One region of the Halobacillus sp. KGW1 genome, then DNA from elsewhere that is predicted to be linked to it. Evidence: riboswitches for the same ligand, from Rfam matches in the RefSeq annotation. Region 1 holds a riboswitch; each other region holds the start of a gene.
What was found. A riboswitch is a leader RNA that binds a small molecule or an ion and turns the genes downstream of it on or off. The one in region 1 is predicted to bind thiamine pyrophosphate.
Positions count from the first base shown of each region.

Region 2: it holds a riboswitch for thiamine pyrophosphate, as region 1 does, so the genes downstream of both, thiT (energy-coupled thiamine transporter ThiT) here and thiW (energy coupling factor transporter S component ThiW) in region 1, are expected to answer to the same signal.
Region 3: it holds a riboswitch for thiamine pyrophosphate, as region 1 does, so the genes downstream of both, AXG56_RS06080 (YkoF family thiamine/hydroxymethylpyrimidine-binding protein) here and thiW (energy coupling factor transporter S component ThiW) in region 1, are expected to answer to the same signal.

Region 1 is NZ_LSOC01000003.1:910,605-916,733, reverse strand. Features, by position in the region: gene ligD (DNA ligase D) at 1-784, opposite strand, end outside; gene AXG56_RS13555 (Ku protein) at 896-1,732, shown strand; gene AXG56_RS13550 (hypothetical protein) at 1,832-2,011, shown strand; gene AXG56_RS13545 (Fic family protein) at 2,061-2,603, shown strand; gene AXG56_RS13540 (DUF3221 domain-containing protein) at 2,631-3,146, opposite strand; TPP riboswitch at 3,246-3,356, shown strand; gene thiW (energy coupling factor transporter S component ThiW) at 3,443-3,931, shown strand; TPP riboswitch at 3,937-4,040, shown strand; gene tenA (thiaminase II) at 4,083-4,769, shown strand; gene thiD (bifunctional hydroxymethylpyrimidine kinase/phosphomethylpyrimidine kinase) at 4,766-5,572, shown strand; gene thiM (hydroxyethylthiazole kinase) at 5,569-6,129, shown strand, end outside.
Region 2 is NZ_LSOC01000002.1:386,016-392,144, forward strand. Features, by position in the region: gene AXG56_RS02630 (MFS transporter) at 1-29, shown strand, start outside; gene AXG56_RS02635 (SDR family oxidoreductase) at 225-1,133, shown strand; gene AXG56_RS02640 (carboxylesterase) at 1,087-1,824, shown strand; TPP riboswitch at 1,908-2,007, shown strand; gene thiT (energy-coupled thiamine transporter ThiT) at 2,097-2,666, shown strand; gene AXG56_RS02650 (phospholipase D family protein) at 2,842-4,284, shown strand; gene AXG56_RS02655 (hypothetical protein) at 4,368-4,832, shown strand; gene AXG56_RS02660 (GNAT family N-acetyltransferase) at 4,852-5,388, shown strand; gene AXG56_RS02665 (DUF4397 domain-containing protein) at 5,422-6,129, opposite strand, start outside.
Region 3 is NZ_LSOC01000002.1:1,043,825-1,049,953, forward strand. Features, by position in the region: gene AXG56_RS06060 (hypothetical protein) at 1-177, shown strand, start outside; gene AXG56_RS06065 (GNAT family N-acetyltransferase) at 220-744, opposite strand; gene AXG56_RS06070 (GNAT family N-acetyltransferase) at 741-1,217, opposite strand; gene AXG56_RS06075 (PH domain-containing protein) at 1,237-1,668, opposite strand; TPP riboswitch at 1,807-1,906, shown strand; gene AXG56_RS06080 (YkoF family thiamine/hydroxymethylpyrimidine-binding protein) at 2,001-2,600, shown strand; gene AXG56_RS06085 (ECF transporter S component) at 2,597-3,175, shown strand; gene AXG56_RS06090 (ABC transporter ATP-binding protein) at 3,175-4,800, shown strand; gene AXG56_RS06095 (energy-coupling factor transporter transmembrane protein EcfT) at 4,787-5,524, shown strand; gene AXG56_RS06100 (alpha/beta family hydrolase) at 5,626-6,129, opposite strand, start outside.

The DNA of each region.
Region 1 (6,129 bases):
CCCCATCCGCTGCATCAAGGCAATGGATATCCGCGCAGACGCTTGGAGTTACATGCCATTTCCCGGCCTGATTTTCTCCGTTACTTTTAAAAAACATCTGAAGTGTTTCTGCTTCTTCGACAGACAGCCCATTTTTGAACTTTCCCAACGTCTCCTCCTTGAGAGTGACGTCATAGTAGCCGTTGGCCGGATCATAGGCTGTCAGACAGCCGGAAACGCTGCGGAAGTTCTTCCATTTCAACCATTGCTTGGACCGCTCCCCTTCGCTGTAAAAGCTCTTCTTGTGTTTTGCGACAATCCCTTCCGCCCTGTGAAGCAATACTAATGCTTTTATCTTTTCTAGGCTGGTGTGTACTTCTGAAAGCACGATGTGAGGATGCTGGATGGTTTGAACGAGAGCGTACAGGCTTCGCTTTCGTTCTTCCAATCTCTGTTTCCCCCCCGTCAAATGATCAAATGCGACAAATGTACACGGCCTTTCCCGGGCGGCCCTGGCTATTACAGCTTCCTTCTTTAACCGTCCTCTCGTCTGCAAGCGAGAGAAGTTTGTCTGCCACCGTGTGTTACGGATGACGAGTTCCCCGTCAATCGTGAAGGGGAGCGAGTCGGCTGGGGGAACAAGTCCGCATATCTCCGGGAAGCGGCCACTCAAGTCCTTGCCGTTTCTACTCCATAGCTTTATCCCGTCCTCCGAAGCATGGAGGAGACAGCGGAAGCCGTCATACTTCACTTCATAAATCCAATCCGGTCCGGTCGGCAAATCTTCTGCAGCAGTCAATAGCATCGGTTTCAAAGACACCCGCTCCTTTTTTATATGCTGCTTAGTTTACCCACAGCCGGCGAACATATTTTACCGACCTGTCGTGAATGCTAGGAGAAAAAGGAGTCGAGAACTATGCATACGATGTGGAAAGGAACCATCAGCTTCGGTCTCGTCAATATTCCGATCAAGCTTCATGCAGCGACGGAGAACAAGGATATTAAGCTAAGGCAGCTTCACAAAGAATGTAAGACACCGGTGGAATACAAAAAACGCTGTCCGGTATGTGAAGAGGAAATCAGCCAGGAAGAAATTGTGAAAGCCTATGAATATGCCAAGAACAAATTCGTGGTGTTGGATGAAGAGGATTTGGAACAGCTGAAGAAGGAGCAGGAGGATAAGGCGGTCGAAATCCTCGACTTCGTCAAGTTGGAGGAAATCGATCCGATTTATTTTGAACGAAGCTATTTTATATCGCCCAATGAAGGGGGATCGAAAGCTTACGGGTTGTTACGCCAAGCTCTGTCCGATACGGGGAAAATAGGTGTAGCAAAAATTATTATTCGATCCAAGGAACAGCTGGCGGTTGTTCGTGTTTATGAAAATACATTGCTCATGGAAACGATCCATTTCCCGGACGAAGTAAGAAACGTACAGGATGTCCCGAATGTGCCGGCAGAGGCGGATTTAGGAAAGAAAGAGCTTAGTACCGCAGTGACATTGATCGATCAATTGACCGAAACATTTGATCCGGGAAAATATACGGACGAATACCGAACCGCGTTGATGGACTTGATTGAGGCGAAGAAGAACAACGAAGAGGTTACGACGGCAGCAGACAAACAAAAACCGGACAATGTCACCGATTTGATGGAAGCTCTGGAGAAATCGTTGGAGCGGACCAAAGGCGCGAAGAAGAAAAAAACAACGAAACGAAAAACGACTGCCTCCACTAAGAAGAAGACGTCATAATCCCTTATGTGACAAGGGTTTGTCGAACGTTTTGACTGTATTATTAAGAGGCGTTGTAGTATAATATATAGTAGATACATGTGGTTCGGAGGGGAAAGAATGAGTGTTCGGACAGAAGAACAGGCAGAGCATTTGATGCGTTCTGCGAAAGCGTCTATGGCTATTGAAGGGTTCAGCTTGAATAAGAAGCAGGAATCATTAGTTAAGAAGTGTCTTACAGGAGCCATATCCCATAAAGAATTCGTCAAGCGGGCTTTGGAATTGTCCCGCCATGCCTAGTTCCAGGTATGGGGGTGAATCCTCCCGCTATTGTTATGCAGGGACTGATGTGCTGATTAATCACTATGACCTTATGGACGACAAGCAGCTGGAGTATATGGAGGCGATCCTTGCCACCCAGCGTTTGTCGGAACTGCAGGAAAAGCCTGTGGAAGGGGACTTCGACCTCAGACATTTGCAACGTATTCACGCCCGTTTATTTTCCGACCTTTATCCTTTTGCGGGCAATATCAGGACAGAGAATATCACGAAGGACGGGTTTTCTTTTGCGCAGGCCCGCTTCATTCAGGAAGCTTCTGTCCCGATCTTTGATTCTCTAATGAAGGAAGAGTGGGCAGGGATGGACAAAGAGGACTTAGCACGGAAACTGGCTCACTATATGGCGGAGTTGAACGTCCTTCATCCGTTTCGGGAAGGAAATGGTCGGAGCTTGCGTGAGTTCATCCGCACAATCGCCTTGGAAGCCGGCTACCATCTGGATTGGTCCTGTGTACCGAAAGAGGAGGTCTTTCAAGCGAGCATCGATTCAGTCAAGGATATCAGCAGTCTTTATTCGGTTATCCAAGCGTCGCTTGTTCCACTTGCCAAATGAGCAAAAGCCGGGGGAATCCCCGGCTTTTTATTCATCTTCTACAAGCACTTCCTTCTCCGGTCCTTCGTTTTCCTTAAGAACAATCTGCCACTGGTCATCGTCTTCATCAAATAGAATTTCCGCCACGGCGACAATTTTGTCATCTTCTACATCGGTTAGAGCGGAAGCCAAGGCTTCGGAGGTCGTCAATCGGGCCCCTTCTACTTCACTCATCTCCACTTCGGAAACCTTATCGGCAGGTGCCTGTTCTGGAAAACTTTCTTTAATGGGGCCGTCTGTCCAAACATCTACATATTTACCTGTCCATTCGTTGTCCGGAGCTTCAGACACCCACATCGCCCGCCCTTTTTCTTCTGACTCTGTAGTCGGAGTGACGACAAGGATACTGGATCCTTCCTGTTCCATCACATATCCGCTGATTTCTGCTTGCTCCGGAGGCGCCTCTGCTTCCGTTTCCTCATAATCCGAGCCGGCTGGTGCAGAACTGCACCCCGCCAAAAGAATCAAACAAGCGGCCCCCATCATTGTCCAGATGTTTCTCATTGTCATTCTCCTCTCGAATACAGATATTATTCAGAATATTGCACATGACAGAAGATACGAACTTTGTTATCATAAGACTCAACCAAGCAAATAGTACGATTCAACTACTAGGGGGGCCTTGTTACAGGCTGAGAGGAAAGCGTAAAGCTTTTCGACTCTTATGAACCTGATCTGGTTAATACCAGCGGAGGGAAGTAGTCAGACGAACGAATAGTTATTCATCGACTGTCTATGATCCAAGTCAGGTCCTCTCCAGGACCTGGCTTTTTTATTTTCTTATGGAAGGGGGGAATGTATTGAACCGTACACGTTTATTGACTATTATGGCACTGTTTGTTGCCATTGGAACATTCGGAGCACAGCTGCTCTGGTTCCCGGCAGGCATCGCGAAGGCATATCCTGTCCAACATGCGGTAAATGTCATGGCTGCTGTGATGCTTGGACCGCTGCCTGCTGCTGCCATTGCTTTCTGCATCGGCCTGCTGCGATTTCTTTTAGGGCTAGGAACACTGTTGGCTTTTCCTGGTGGAATGGTCGGAGCATTATTTGCTGGTTTGTTTTATCGGATATACAAACGGAAAGGGGCAGCTGTAGTCGGCGAGGTGATTGGAACTGGAATCATTGGAGCATTACTCGCCGTTCCGCTGGCTGGATTCATCATGGGCAGTGCGGCCGGAGCGTTTGCCTTTGTTCCTTCTTTCTTCATCAGCAGTCTGTCAGGAGCTGCCATCGGCTGGTTTGTGCTGTCACGTATCAAAGCAGAACAACTTCTATTACAACCATAATACACGGAAACTGCTAGGGGCGCGAATTATCGCTGAGATAAGGATTATCCTTTGTCCCTCAACACCTGATCTGGTTCGTACCAGCGTAGGGAAGTAGTCTGGACCTCTGCAATCCTCTAGTAGCTTCCGAATAACTCAGGGAGGCACCACTATGTCATTCTCCACTCAATTAAGAAAAGAAAATCAGGACGTGTTTGAAGCTATTTTTCACCATCCATTTGTTGAAGGTCTCGGAAAAGGAGAACTTCCGAAAGAAGCTGTCGCTCATTATGTGAAAGCGGACTTTGAATATTTGAATGCATTTATGCATGTGTACGGCATTGCTGTTTCCAAATCACCAAAAAGAGAAGATATTGAGCTCTTCAATGACCAGATCAACTTTGTGCTCCACAGTGAAGTGCATCCCCATAACAACCTGTGCCGATATATCGGTAAAGAATATGAGGAACTGCAGGGTTACCCGCTGCCACCGACAGCGGACCACTATATTAAACATATGCTCTACCATGCGCATATGGGCAGTATTGGAGAAATTATTGCCGCCTTACTTCCATGCCCCTGGACATATCTCGAAATCGGTAAAGAACTAACGAAAGCCTATCAACCGGACGAAAATCATCCGTTCTTTGATTGGATCGATTTCTATGCAGAGGAAGAAATAGGCGGATTGACAGGACAGCTTTGCGAGAAGCTTGATGCCTATGCAGAGCAAGCTTCAGACGAGGAGAAGAATAAGATGCGTGAAGCTTTCCGAAAGAGCTGCCAGCTGGAATTATCCTTCTGGGAAATGGCCTATACCGTCGAGGAATGGCCCGTAGCTGAGGGGGTTTACCGATGAACCGAGTGAAGTGTGCTCTTACCATTGCCGGAACGGATCCAAGCGGCGGTGCGGGTATCCAGGCGGATTTAAAGACGTTTCAAGAGCTTCAAAGTTATGGGATGAGCGTCGTCACTTCGGTAGTCGCTCAGAATACGACCGGCGTATCTGCGGTTCATCATCTTCCGGTCACGATGCTGAAGCAGCAGCTCTATGCAGTATCAGACGATATGCCGATCGATGCACTGAAAACAGGTATGGTGGCAACTATCGATATGATGGAGGTCCTTAAACAATGGCTGAAGGAAACAGAGGCTGCATACGTCATGGACCCTGTGATGGTAGCAACGAGCGGCGATCCTTTAATTGAGGAAAAGGCGAGGGATTATCTCAGGAAAGAGCTTGTTCCTTTAACAACGCTCGTAACACCGAACATACCGGAAGCGGAGTATTTGACCGGTAAGGTGATAGAGACGGAAGAAGCTATGAAAAAGGCAGCGGAAGAACTTGTCGAGGTTTATGGAGCTGGTGCAGCACTTGTCAAAGGAGGTCATCTGAGAGGTCATGCGGTCGATTATTTATATGATGGAAACGAGATGACCGTTTTGGAAGCAGAGCGAATCGATACGAATAACACCCATGGCACCGGTTGTACGTATTCGGCTGCGATCACGGCATACTTAAGCCGGGGCGATACGTTGAAAGAAGCCGTCCGTAAAAGTAAGTACTTTGTTACCGAAGCCATTCGTTACTCCTTTGACCTGGGAGCAGGAAGCGGACCCACCAATCATTTTGCCACCAGGAAGGAGACGATGAAAGGATGAACACCATCATAGAAAAAGTAAGAGAAAAGCGGCCGCTGATTCATCACATCACGAACCAAGTGGTCGTCCATTTCACAGCGAACGGTGCGCTTGCTTTCGGGTCTTCGCCAATCATGGCAGCCGCCCATCAGGAAGCGGCGGACGTAGCGATGTTGGCAGACGGGGTGTTGTTGAATATCGGAACATTGAATGATTACCAGGTGGAATCCATGATCTTGGCAGGAAGAGCCGCTAATGAGAAAGGTATTCCTGTCGTTCTCGATCCCGTCGGGGTAGGGGCGACCAAGTATCGTTATGAAGCATTTCAACGCATCGTAAAGGAGGTTCAACCGACGGTCATCAAAGGAAATGCAGGAGAGCTGGCTCGGCTGGTTGATATAGAAGTGGAGACGAAGGGAGTCGATTCTGTCGGGGAAGGGAATACCGGGGAAATTGTTCAAGCGGTTGCTGAAGCATTCCGAACAGCGGTCGTCTGCACAGGTGCCGTTGACCGCTTTTGTGCCGATGGAAAAAGCGGTCGGAACGAGAGCGGTCATCCGCTGCTTGGCCGCGTCACC
Region 2 (6,129 bases), on a different contig from region 1:
CTTATCCTGTCCTGCGCTCCGCCGATTAAGCGGGGCCTTTTCTTTTTGCCTGCCGTGATATGCGGGAGAACAGGGGAAAGTACGGGAGAGAAAGGGAAGAACTTATCTTATAAGATCAATCCCGTCAGAGAAACCATTGTGTTTTTGTACAGAGGGCATTAGAGGAAAACAAGTGTTTGATATCGAACGTTATAAGGAATGAGGAAGCAGAGAGGAGAAATGACATGAATCCAACCGTATTGATTACCGGAGCATCGAGTGGGTTCGGCTATTTGACGGCGGTCAAATGTGCGGAAAAAGGGTTTTCGGTAATCGCGACAATGAGGAACATGGAAAAAGCGGAAGTATTCGAGGACGCAGCGATTTCCAATCACGTGAGGAGCCGGATCACGGTTTGGAAGCTCGACGTGACCGATGATGCTTCCATCGCTGCATTTAAAGAAAAGCTGAACGATTTGGAAGCAGTCGACGTTCTCGTCAACAATGCTGGTTTTGCAATCGGCGGCTTTCTCGAGCAGATACCGCTGGAAGCGTACAGACGTCAGTTCGAGACGAATGTGTTCGGGGTCATCGCCGTCACCCAGGCAGTTCTGCCGCTCATGCGGAAGCAGAAGCGTGGCAAGATCATCAATGTGAGCAGCGTCAGCGGTTTGATCGGATTCCCGGGGTTATCGGCATACGTGTCATCGAAACATGCGCTCGAAGGGCTTACAGAAAGCCTCCGCTTCGAGGTCCAGCCATTCGGCATCGATGTTGCTCTTGTAGAGCCGGGCTCGTACCAAACGAATATATGGTCAGCCGGAATGGAACTCCCGGACGCTGTCCATGACCCTGATTCTCCCTATGCTGATTACATAAAAGGACTATGGAATGCGTTGAATGGAGACAGCCGCGAAAATCCGTCGGATGTAGCTGCATTGATGACGGAGTTGGTCGAGCAGGACAGAATACGGAAGCTGCGCTTTCCAATCGGAGCGAAAGTGAAGTTCAACGTATTTCTGAAACGGGTCATGCCTTGGAGAATATTGGAGAAAGCAGTGCTGACGACGGTTTTAGGAAAAGGAAAAACGAACAGGAGGAAACGAAATGACCGCAGTGATGAGTGGGGCAGAAGAGATAAGGTTCGAGGGTAATGAGGTAGGGATCCTGGTATCCCATGGATTTACAGGAACGACGCAAAGTATGAGGCCGCTGGCAGAAGCATATGGCCGCGCCGGGTATACCGTCGTCTGTCCGAGACTGAAGGGGCACGGCACCACGCCGGAGGACATGGAGTCCACGAGTCATGAAGACTGGATTCAATCGGTCATGGAAGCCTTTGACTGGCTGGAAGCGCGTTGTGAAAAAATCTTCGTCGTCGGCTTGTCGATGGGAGGGACGCTTGCTTTATATGTGGCAGGGAAGAAGAAGGTCGCCGGCGTCATCCCGATCAATGCAGCAATCGATATCCCGGTGCTTGAGAACAGCTCGAGCACAGAGGAGCGCTTTCTTGAAGCGATTGGATCGGATATTAAAGATCCGGAAAGTGACGAGCTCGGCTATGATCGGACACCGGTAAAATCGATTAGAGAGCTGTCGATGCTCATGGGGAAGACCAGGGATCTATTAAGCAGCATTCATTGTCCGATCGTCGTTTTCGTTTCAAGGGAGGATCATGTCGTGCCCCCGAACAATTCCGAGGTAATATTTGAAACGGTTTTTTCCGAGCATAAAGAAATTATCCATTTGGATGACAGCTATCACGTCGCAACGCTCGACCATGATAAAGACTTGATCATCGAGCGCAGTCTGGAGTTTTTCCAGACGTACACAAATACGAAATAGCATTCCCCGGGAAATAAAAGGCCTTTGTAATTTCGGGTGGTTTCGACTATAATAGAAGACAAATCAAGAAAAGTAAACGGTATAAAGCCTTCAAGGGGAGCCTCCGGCTGAGAGTGGACGCTGTGTCCAGACCCTTCGAACCTGTCAGTTAGCACTGGCGCAGGGATGGCGGCTTTTTTGATGGTGCAATGCTCAACAAGGGACTCCTCCATCAGGAAGCTTCCCTTTTTGGCATTGCTTTTTTTGTGTTCAATTATTGGGGGTAGATAACGATGAGAAATCGTCGTGTATTATTTCTTGTCGAAGTAGCTATATTCTCTGCTTTGGCACTGCTTTTGGACATCATTCCATTTCTTTCATTCAAATTGTGGGCACAGGGTGGTTCTGTGTCGCTCGCGATGGTTCCTGTCTTCATCATCGCTTTCCGTTGGGGAATCAAAGGCGGAGTCGCCACCGGGCTGCTGCTCGGGGCCTATCAAATCTTAACCGGTGCTTACATCATGACACCTCTTCAGACGTTTCTTGATTACTTCGTAGCTTTCGGTGTCATCGGTCTTGCAGGTGTCGCGGCAAAGCCGGTATGGAACGCGGTACGGAAACAAAACAAAAAAGCGATCGTCGGCTGGATCATTGTCGGCTGCTTTGTCGGGAGTCTCCTGCGTTTCTTCGGACATTTTCTCGCAGGGATCGTCTTTTACGGGGAGTTCGCGCCGGAAGGACAGCCGGTCTGGCTGTATTCGCTCGTCTATAACGGGGGGTATATGCTGCCTGCATTCGTATTGAGCAGTATCGTCCTCATCATTCTTTTTCTGCAGCGTCCGAAGCTGCTCACACAAGAATAATACAAGGTTCCCATCCCGCTCCTAGGAATCCTTAACCACTAAAAGCATCGTGCTCCGGCACGATGCTTTTCTATTTTTTATAGGGAGGGAGACCCTATTTTATAGCATATGGGTTTCATGCTTCCTGTAGAAGTGTATATACCATTGCACTGGTTACATAAAAGGAGGGCTGGAAATGAAGAAGCTTTTTAGAAAGAAGCGGTTTTGGTTGATTGTCATTCTTATATTTATCGTACTCGTTTTCATGATCGCTTATCATACATCGTGGAAGAAGCTTCCTGAGGGCATCTCCTATGAAGGGGACGTGCACGAACTATCGGGCGTGGAGTTTTTTCGGGATCTCACGTATGAAGATGAAGAAGGTAATACGGTTCACGACGCGGAGATATTCGATGAAATAAACGCCATGATTGGTGAGGCGGAGGATTTCATTGTTGCAGATATGTTTTTATTTAACGGCTACACAGATGGAAAAAGAGATTTTCCGCCACTGTCGGAAAACCTGGTGGATGCCATTCTCGCCCAAAAGGAAAAGCATCCTGACTTGAAGGTCGTTTTCATCACCGATCCAATCAATACGGTTTACGGGTCTTATGAGTCGGAATCGATCAAGCGGCTGAGGGATGGGGGTGTCGATGTCGTGCTGACGGATCTGAACGAGCTCCGTGATTCCAACCCGCTCTACTCCAGCGTCTGGAGGGTGACGGCTTCATGGATGGGGACAGGCGACGGCGGCTGGATCAGCAACCCGCTCGCAAAAGATGCACCCGATGTCACTCTGCGCTCGTATTTGAAGCTGATGAATATTAAAGCGAATCACAGGAAGCTCGTTGTGACGGAAGATGCGGCAATCGTATCGACGGCGAACCCGCATGACGCGAGCGGTTACCATGAGAATGTGGCGTTCAAGATGACAGGCCCGATCATCCGGGACATTCTCGAAGCCGAGGAGGCAGTTGTCCGTTATTCCGGCGACGCTGATTTCCCGGATTACAAGAACAGGAAATGGGAAAAACAGGATGGTCCAGTGAAGACCAAGTTCGTCACGGAAGGAAAGACGTACCAGGCAATTTTGGAAGAACTTAAGGATGTTGGAAAAGGAGATACGATCTGGCTCGGCATGTATTACCTTGCGGACAGAAAGATCGTTGACCTGATTGACAAAGCAGCAGACCGGGGGGCGGAAGCGAACATCATCATGGACCCGAACAAGCAGTCATTTGGACATGAGAAGACGGGGATTCCTAATTTACCCGTAGCCGCAGAGATGCAGCGTCTCGGGAATAAGAACATCCATCTCCGCTGGTATGATGTGAATATCGAACAATTCCATACGAAGATGCTTTATTTAGATAAAGAAGAGGAAGACGTCATCATTGCCGGCTCCGCCAACTATACGAGACGGAACCTGGCAGACTTGAACCTGGAAGCGAACGTCGTGATGAAAGGAAGCGGAGAAGAGCCTGTTTTTCAGGAGGTCGACGGCTACTTCACCAAGCTTTGGAATAACGAAGACGGTCATTTCACAGCGGATTATGAGGAATATACGGATAAGTTGACGTTTATTCGCTATGCCACGTATTACCTGCAGAAATGGACGTGGTTTACGACCTATTGATGGACTACCTCCGGACGATGAGCGTCCGGGGGTTTTTCTGTGTCGGGAACGTTTTATGCTACGATAGAAGGAGGGGGGATGTTATGAAAGCAACCGGCATCGTCATCGAGATCATCGCTGTTGCATCCGTATTCCTGTTGAGTCAAGTCCTGATGTATGGCGTAGATACGGTTCCTCTAGGGATGGATATGGGAGAAGACGGTAAGACAGTCACTCGTCAAGATTGGATGTGGGAGGAAAAGGAAGTTGTTGAGGTTCAAGCGCTCTCCAGTGAGCAGGAAGTCGCTGTTCTTGTCATGGATCAACGCCTCCACAATTTTTTTGCCTGGATCATCAGTCTTCCTCTTTTTCTAGTCATCGGGGCAGGGTCCCGTATTTTCTCAAAAAGGTATGGAACGCGTGCTCTTCTTTCACCGAAGTGGCAGGGAGTGTTGGATGTCGTCGCGATCGCCTTCATCCTCGCCCTATGCATATATGTGGGTTTGGAGTACAAGGAGCTTCTTGAAGAGGCGGATGCTTTATGGCAGCAGCTGAAAAGAGCTGCATAATAGAAGAGGAGTGGTAAGGATGAAATTGGAATTCCGAAAGATCACCGCCTTCGACGAGACAATGGTCGCGGCATACAACCGTTGGGAGAACGATCGAACAATCAGTGCACTTGCAAGACCTCATAAAAATCAAGCGTCTTTCGAGAAGGAACGTCTGCAGACGGTGGATACACTGACGAAGCGCCTGGAGGACCATGAAATGTATGCCATCATGCTGGACGGGGTCCTTGTCGGTGAAATGAACTTCATGATCGATCCGGAACATCTCTTTAGGAAAGAGAAGGGCTCCGGCTGGATCGGGATCACCATCGGTGAAGCCGGCGCCCGGGGGAAAGGTATCGGCGCTAAGGCGATTTTATTTATGGAGGAGGAAATGAAGAAGATGGGCTTGAAGCGGGTCGAGCTCGGAGTTTTTGAATTCAACGAGTCTGCGCACAGACTATACAGCAGACTCGGTTACAAGGAGATAGCCAGAGAAGAAGGATTCACCTACTATGACGGGAGGATGTGGGCGGATATCCGTATGGAGAAGCCTCTTTCGCTGACGGCCCAATAAAAAAATCCCGGGACGGCCCGGGATTTGGTGGTATTATGGCTGAAGGAACATCGCTTCAAGGGCTGGGTCGCCCCCGGCGAAACCTAAGGCAACAGCTGTATATGCTTCATTCGGCTTAAACGTCGCTTGAGGGATTTCAAGGACGACCTGATTCGTACCGGCGACCCGGACTTCCAGGTCGGCCGTCGTCGGCGGCAGGGTCATGTAACGGGTCGCTTTACCGAAGGGAACATTCCGGAAGAGGACGTCCCCACCTTTGACGGCGACGTCGACAGCCGGAGCGTTCGGTGATAAATGCCACACCCTCACCTTGCTGCTTCCGGAAGAGACACTGCTGCTGTCTACTACCGGTATCAGCTGAAGGTTATTCACAGCTCCTGCTGCGGCTACGGTATAGCGGTTGCCTCCGTCGACGCTCACCTGCTGGGATAAGACCGGACTGCTTGTATCTCCGGCTGCATAGATGTCAATCTTATAAGTGCCTGCTGGAACGGTCAAATAATTGCTCTGCTGTTTATAAGAGATGCCTCCAAGAACCTTTTGTCCGTTTACATAGACGTCGACGGCCGGTGCGTCCGGTGAGGCGTGCAGCACCCGCACCATCGCATTCATCCCCGTGTTTCCTCCGGATCCACCCGGTCCCATTTCACTGCGCTCGCTCATGATGAGCCGCTGCATGCACTCCAGGTGTCTCTGGTAATAGTACACATGCAGCCTGGGGTCGATATATTTGTAGTAATT
Region 3 (6,129 bases), on a different contig from region 1:
TCTGTCAGCGGGAAAGAATTCCACGTTGACCTCCATGACTTGATAAGCAGTAAGGAGCTCTTTGATAAGATGGAGATTATTCCACGGGCAATTGAGTATTTCCCCTTTGAAAGAGTCCCATATATCGCCCTCAATGACGGGGAACAATCCTACAAAATTAAACTTATTAAATTATAACCATATAAGAAAGCAGACCTTATTCACCGGCCTGCTTTCTTTTTATTTTCTGCTTATCCAAAACCGCTTGACTACGTTGCCGTCCTCTTCCACGAAGTCTTGGTCTTCCTTCCCCCCATTTTTCAAAATAGCTTTCCAAGACCCTGTATTCCACTGATCACATACGACAAGGACATCCGTTATCTTCATTTCCCAGGCTTTCTCCAATGAAAGGCGCAGTAATGTCGTTGCATAACCATTCCTTCTTTCCGAAGGTCGGATACTATATCCTATATGACCGCCTTCTTTTCTCAGACGATCTGTCAATTTGTGGCGTATGTTGGTAACACCGATTATTCGTTCTTGTTTATCCATCATCCAATAGGTGGTGTCCGGTACCCACCCGGGAGGAAGATAGACTCCTCGTTCATTATTTTCCAGGAATTCTATCATCTCGTCAAAAGCATACGGATCTTTCTCTATGACCCATGGTATCATCGTTTCTCCACTTTCCAGCCATTCCTTATAATAATTTATGTAAGCATCCTTCCACTTCAAGGCAGGCTTCACCAGAGTCATTTCACTCATCTTTCCCCATCTCCTTTCACCAAAACGATTTCATCCAAAATTGGTATCCCTGTAGAAGAAAAGCGGGGGATGGATGGTTTTACTAATCTCGCTTTTTCAACCGCTCCTCTAACGACGGACTTCAATCGGAAGCCTCTGCGCTGATAGAAACGGATAGCATGAATATTTTCATTCGTCGTGATTACCTTAATCCTTCGACCATCTGCAACACTCTCGACTCTATCAATCAGAAGAGAACCTATCCCTCTTCCTTCCCTCAAGCTGTCCAGAGATACGATTTCCACTTCCTCCTCACTCTCCACGTATGTGATGAGACCGATAATTTCTGCTTTTTCCCCCACATATGTGAACCCATCTAACTTCCTGCAATCGTAGATCCCGCTTGATACGATCATATATGGACTGTCCCAGTTATCCTTAAAAAAGGAATCCCACTTTCCCTTAGCTGTCTCCTGTTTTTTGTATATATTCATGAAAGTGCTCCGTACTTTCTCATCTACTCCCAATCTCCTTCAGAAACAGCGATTTATTTTTCGGGGATACTTTAATGGACTCCGCTGTTCCATAGTGAATTTCCAGGCGGTCAAAGGAAAGGGCAGGTGCCTGAAGTATATCTTTCACTTCCTCCACTCTCCTGATTTGGTCAAGCGGTACACGCTTCCGGAAAGGACCGTAGACGATTTTCAACTCCTCGTGATCGATGATATATCGTGTCCCAAAATATATCCAGCCGACGAGCGCACTTATAACAACTGCAAAGATCACCTTGGCAATGTAAGAATTCGAAAGGCCGGGAATCATAAATACCCCCCACTCCAGGCCGCCTATCGCATCAATAAGTACCACTCCCATTACCAGAACCAAGAAGACGGATAACCACTTGCTTTTCTTTGACGTGAATCGAAGGGATTGCTGATTGCTCATACCATCTCTCCTTTATGGAAATTTTATACTACTACATTCTACGACCGGACCCCTGCATACGTTTCAAGAAAAACAACCATTTACAAAAATTAAAATATTCGCTAAGATGAAGGCATCCAAGACAACTGCATAACGTGGAACTTGCACTGGGGGAGCTGCATTTGCGGCTGAGAGGTTTATCCGACCCTTAGCACCCGAACTAGATAATACTAGCGTGGGGAAGTGCAGCCTGACTCTCGCGATCAGACTTCTTTTTTGGCTTTTCTTTTCGATTGTTGGACTGCATTCCCATGGAATGCAGTTTTTTTGTGTTTAAAAAAGGAGGAAATTAAATGACTCAAGTATGTGGAAATTCAAAAATTGCCGGCTGCTCTTTTTCTGTCCATCCTATGTGTAATGACTTTCAGGATATGATCATGACAAGCCTTCAACAGACCGACACATCCAAAGTATGGATGAAAACGGATCATGTTACGACGACGGTTCGCGGACGCTTGGAACACGTCTTTGACGTAGCCAAAGCCGTCTTTCACCATACCGCCGTCACAGGGGTTCATGCCGCATTTCAGGGGACGTTTTCCATCGGCTGCCCGGGCGATCCTACTGGTGATGTGTACCTGGATGAAACATCTAACGTGATGAACAGGAATACAGCAGCTGTCAAACAGGCGGTGACAGCTAAGTTTTCTCTATACCCTTTAGGTGGAGGTAAGTATATGGAAACGATTTACGAAAAGATTGAAAGGATGAGAGAACAAGGCATTTCTGTAACACCTGCCCACTATTCCACCAGGCTGGAGGGGGATATCCACGACATCTTTCACGGTTTGGAAAACGTGTTTAAGGAAACAGAAGCCGGTGGATCCTCCCACACCGTGATGACTGTGAGCATTTCTGCAAACAGCCCATCTAAAAAGGAGGAGGAGGAATGAAGAACTGGAAATTAAAAGAAATCGTCGTCATGTCTGTACTTGCCGTCGTATTCGCTGTTGTTTACTTAGCTTTTCTACCTGTAGGCAAAGTTCTGTCCGGATTAATGGGTCCGATTGGATATGACTTCATATATGGAATATGGTTCATTGTCTCCATTATCGCCGCCTACATACTAAGGAAACCAGGCGCTGCATTCTTATCGGAAACCATTGCCGCCACTGTGGAAATGCTGCTCGGGAATGCGTCCGGACCGATGCTCATTTTGACAGGCGTCATTCAAGGACTTGGGGCAGAGACCGCCTTCGCCATCACCCGTTATAAGAGTTACCAACTCCTTACACTTATGCTCTCCGGTATGATGGCTGCCGTGTTCAGCTTTTTCTGGGAATATTTCCGCCTGGGGTACAGCGCCTTAAGTACGGATTACGTAGCAGCTATGTTCATCATTAGACTTCTAAGTGGAGCTCTCATCTCCGGGCTGGCAGGAAAAGCAATTGCCGATGCCCTTGCCAAAACAGGAGTGCTGTCAGGATTTGCTCTGGGTAAAGAACGTCGTAGGAAGCGGGCGGCATAATGAAAATGATTTTTGAAGTTGACCATTTATCGTTGACTTATGACCAACACCCGCAGCCGGTACTTAAGGATATAAACTTAAATGTCGCACAAGGAGACAGCGTTTTGGTACTTGGTCCAAGTGGCTCGGGAAAAAGTTCCCTGGTGCATTGCCTGACGGGACTTTATCCTGAAGAACTTGACGGCACCATGACCGGTACCGTCAAGATAGCAGGAAAAGATGCGTGCACCTATAAACCGGGAGAAGCAGCAAAAAAAGTAGGCGTCGTATTTCAGGATCCTGAAACGCAGTTTTGTATGCTTACAGTAGAGGAGGAAGTAGCTTTTGGTCTTGAGAATTTAGCCGTACCTCCTTCGCAAATGCAGGATCTTATCGAACAGGCGCTCTCCTGGGTTGGTCTGGAACAATACAAGAAAGAAAAAATCCACGTCCTTTCCGGCGGCCAGAAGCAGAAACTGGCTCTTGCCTGTACACTCGTAATGGAGCCGGATGTGCTGATATTAGATGAACCAACAGCGAATCTGGACCCGGTTTCGGCTAGAGAATTCATCGAGATCCTCTCAGAAATAAAGCGTAAGCGTAAACTGACTTTAGTAGTCATCGAACACCGGTTGGAAGGCTGGCTTTCTCTTCTTACACGCGTAATCGTCCTTGAGAAAGATGGACATATGTTTAGTGAGGGACCACTTCTGAAAAATTTGAAAACCTATGGGCCTACCTTGATGAAAGAAGGCGTCTGGCTCCCCTACTCTGCCCGCACTGCCATGGCTCTTGGATGGAAGGGAAAGCTACCGCTGAGCATAGATGAGTATGTATCGCTGCCAATTCCTTTACCAGCTCCCGAAATAAAAAAGCCGGCGACTGAGGGAACGCTATTGTCAGCAAATAACGTGGCATGGAAAGAAGTCCTTCATAATATCCATTTGGATATCCATCCTGAGGAATGGGTGGCCGTCGTTGGAGCGAACGGAAGTGGAAAAAGCAGTCTTTCCAAGCTTTTAGCGGGTATTATAAAGCCGTCCAACGGAGATGTTGCTTTCAAAGGAAGATCGATCACACGCTGGAAAGAGAAGCTTCTTCGCCGCGAAATCGGTTATGTTTTTCAAAATCCCGAACACCAATTCATAACAGATTCTGTATTTGAGGAAGTGTCCTACAGTTTGAAAGAGCGAGAAATGGATGAACAAGAGACGAAGGAAATAGTCCGGAAGACGCTTCTACTCTGTCAATTGGAAGGCTTGGAACATTCTCATCCATTCCTTTTGAGTCAAGGACAGAAACGGAGACTCAGTGTCGCCACCATGCTCGTTTTGGATGTCAATCTACTTATTTTGGACGAGCCGACATTCGGTCAGGATGCTGGTTCTACCGAAAGTCTTATGCAGATCCTGAAAGAAAAACACGACCAGGGCACCTCCATCATCATGATCACTCATGACATGGAGCTTGTCGACCGTTTTGCAACAAGGACCATCGTTATCCAGGAAGGCGGTATTCAATGGGACGGACCTACGGAAGAACTATGGGAAATAGAATCATTGGAAGATTACCATTTGGAAACACCCCCGAGGCTGCAACTGACATCCTCAAGGGACGCAAAGGAGCGGACTCATGTCTTTTCATAACGTTAACCCGACAGTGAAAGCATTGACGATCCTCGCCGTTGTCTTCGTGCTGGCTTTACGATACGATCCTGTCACCCCGGCGGTTTTCTCTGCTGCAACAATTGCCGTCACTTTTTTGTTCGGAAATGTAAATAAGAAGTTGTATGTGATCTATTTAATGATATTTTCCATCTTCGCCTTTGGGATGTTATGGACAACCATCGCATTCGCGGACGTTCCTGCAGATGCTAAGGAAACGGTTTCCTTGTTCGGATGGGTCGTCCCAAAAGAAGATTGGCTAATGGCATTATCTTTATCCTTCCGCATCATCGCATTTGCATCGCTTTCCTTATTGTTTGTCTTTACGACAAATATGGTGGAGTTTTTATTAAGCTTGATGCAGCAGCTTCGGCTGCCACCAAAACTCGCCTATGGCATTTTGGCAGGCTACCGCTTTCTTCCCATGATGAAGGACGAATTCCAACAAATCCGTGCAGCCCACCGGATCCGGGGCATCGAATACGCTTCCAGCCTGCAAGGAAGATGGATGCAATACCAACGTTATCTCATACCTCTACTAGCAGGAGCCATCCGAAAGGCAGAACGTACGGCTGTCGCAATGGAATCCAAAGGGTTTACAGGTAGTTGGAATCGTACCTTTTACAGACCCATGACTATCCGTAAGAAAGATTGGATGTTTCCGCTCCTCATGACGGCCATCCTTATGGGATCGATTCTCATATAGGTAAATGATCATTCCCACTCCTAAAGAAAATCCGAACGACCAATTCAGGTCTGTTCGGATTTTCTTTAGTGTTATATTTCCTGGTTGGGACATGCATTTGCTTACTCTTCCATGTCCTGTATCCAGTCCGTCATATCGTTTATAATGATGTCCTGCTGCTCCCATACGGTTATTTCAGCTTCCTTATCTCCTTTTTGAGGACCGTAAACACCAAACTGACCGTGATTACCACCAGGTATTTCCTTCCAAGTCGTCTGATTGGAAAGCAGCTGTTTTGTCTCTTCGACCTTATCAAGCGTCGTCAGTCCATCCCTCTCCCCGTATATCGAAAGGATGGGAAAGTCAGTTCCGGACAAATCATCTCCGGCAGGGTAGGAGGCCAGTAAAATTAACCCGTCGACCTCATTCATATTCCTGGAGGCAAAAGATGCAGCTGCGACCCCCCCAAGGGAATGACCGCCAACATACCAGTGCTTAACATTCGGATAGTCATCGATCAATTGCTCTGCTTTATCGCTGTCCAACATGGCAAGATTAAGGGTGACTTCAGGAATTCCTGTTACATATCCATCATCTGCTAAATTTTCGGCAATATAGCTGTATGC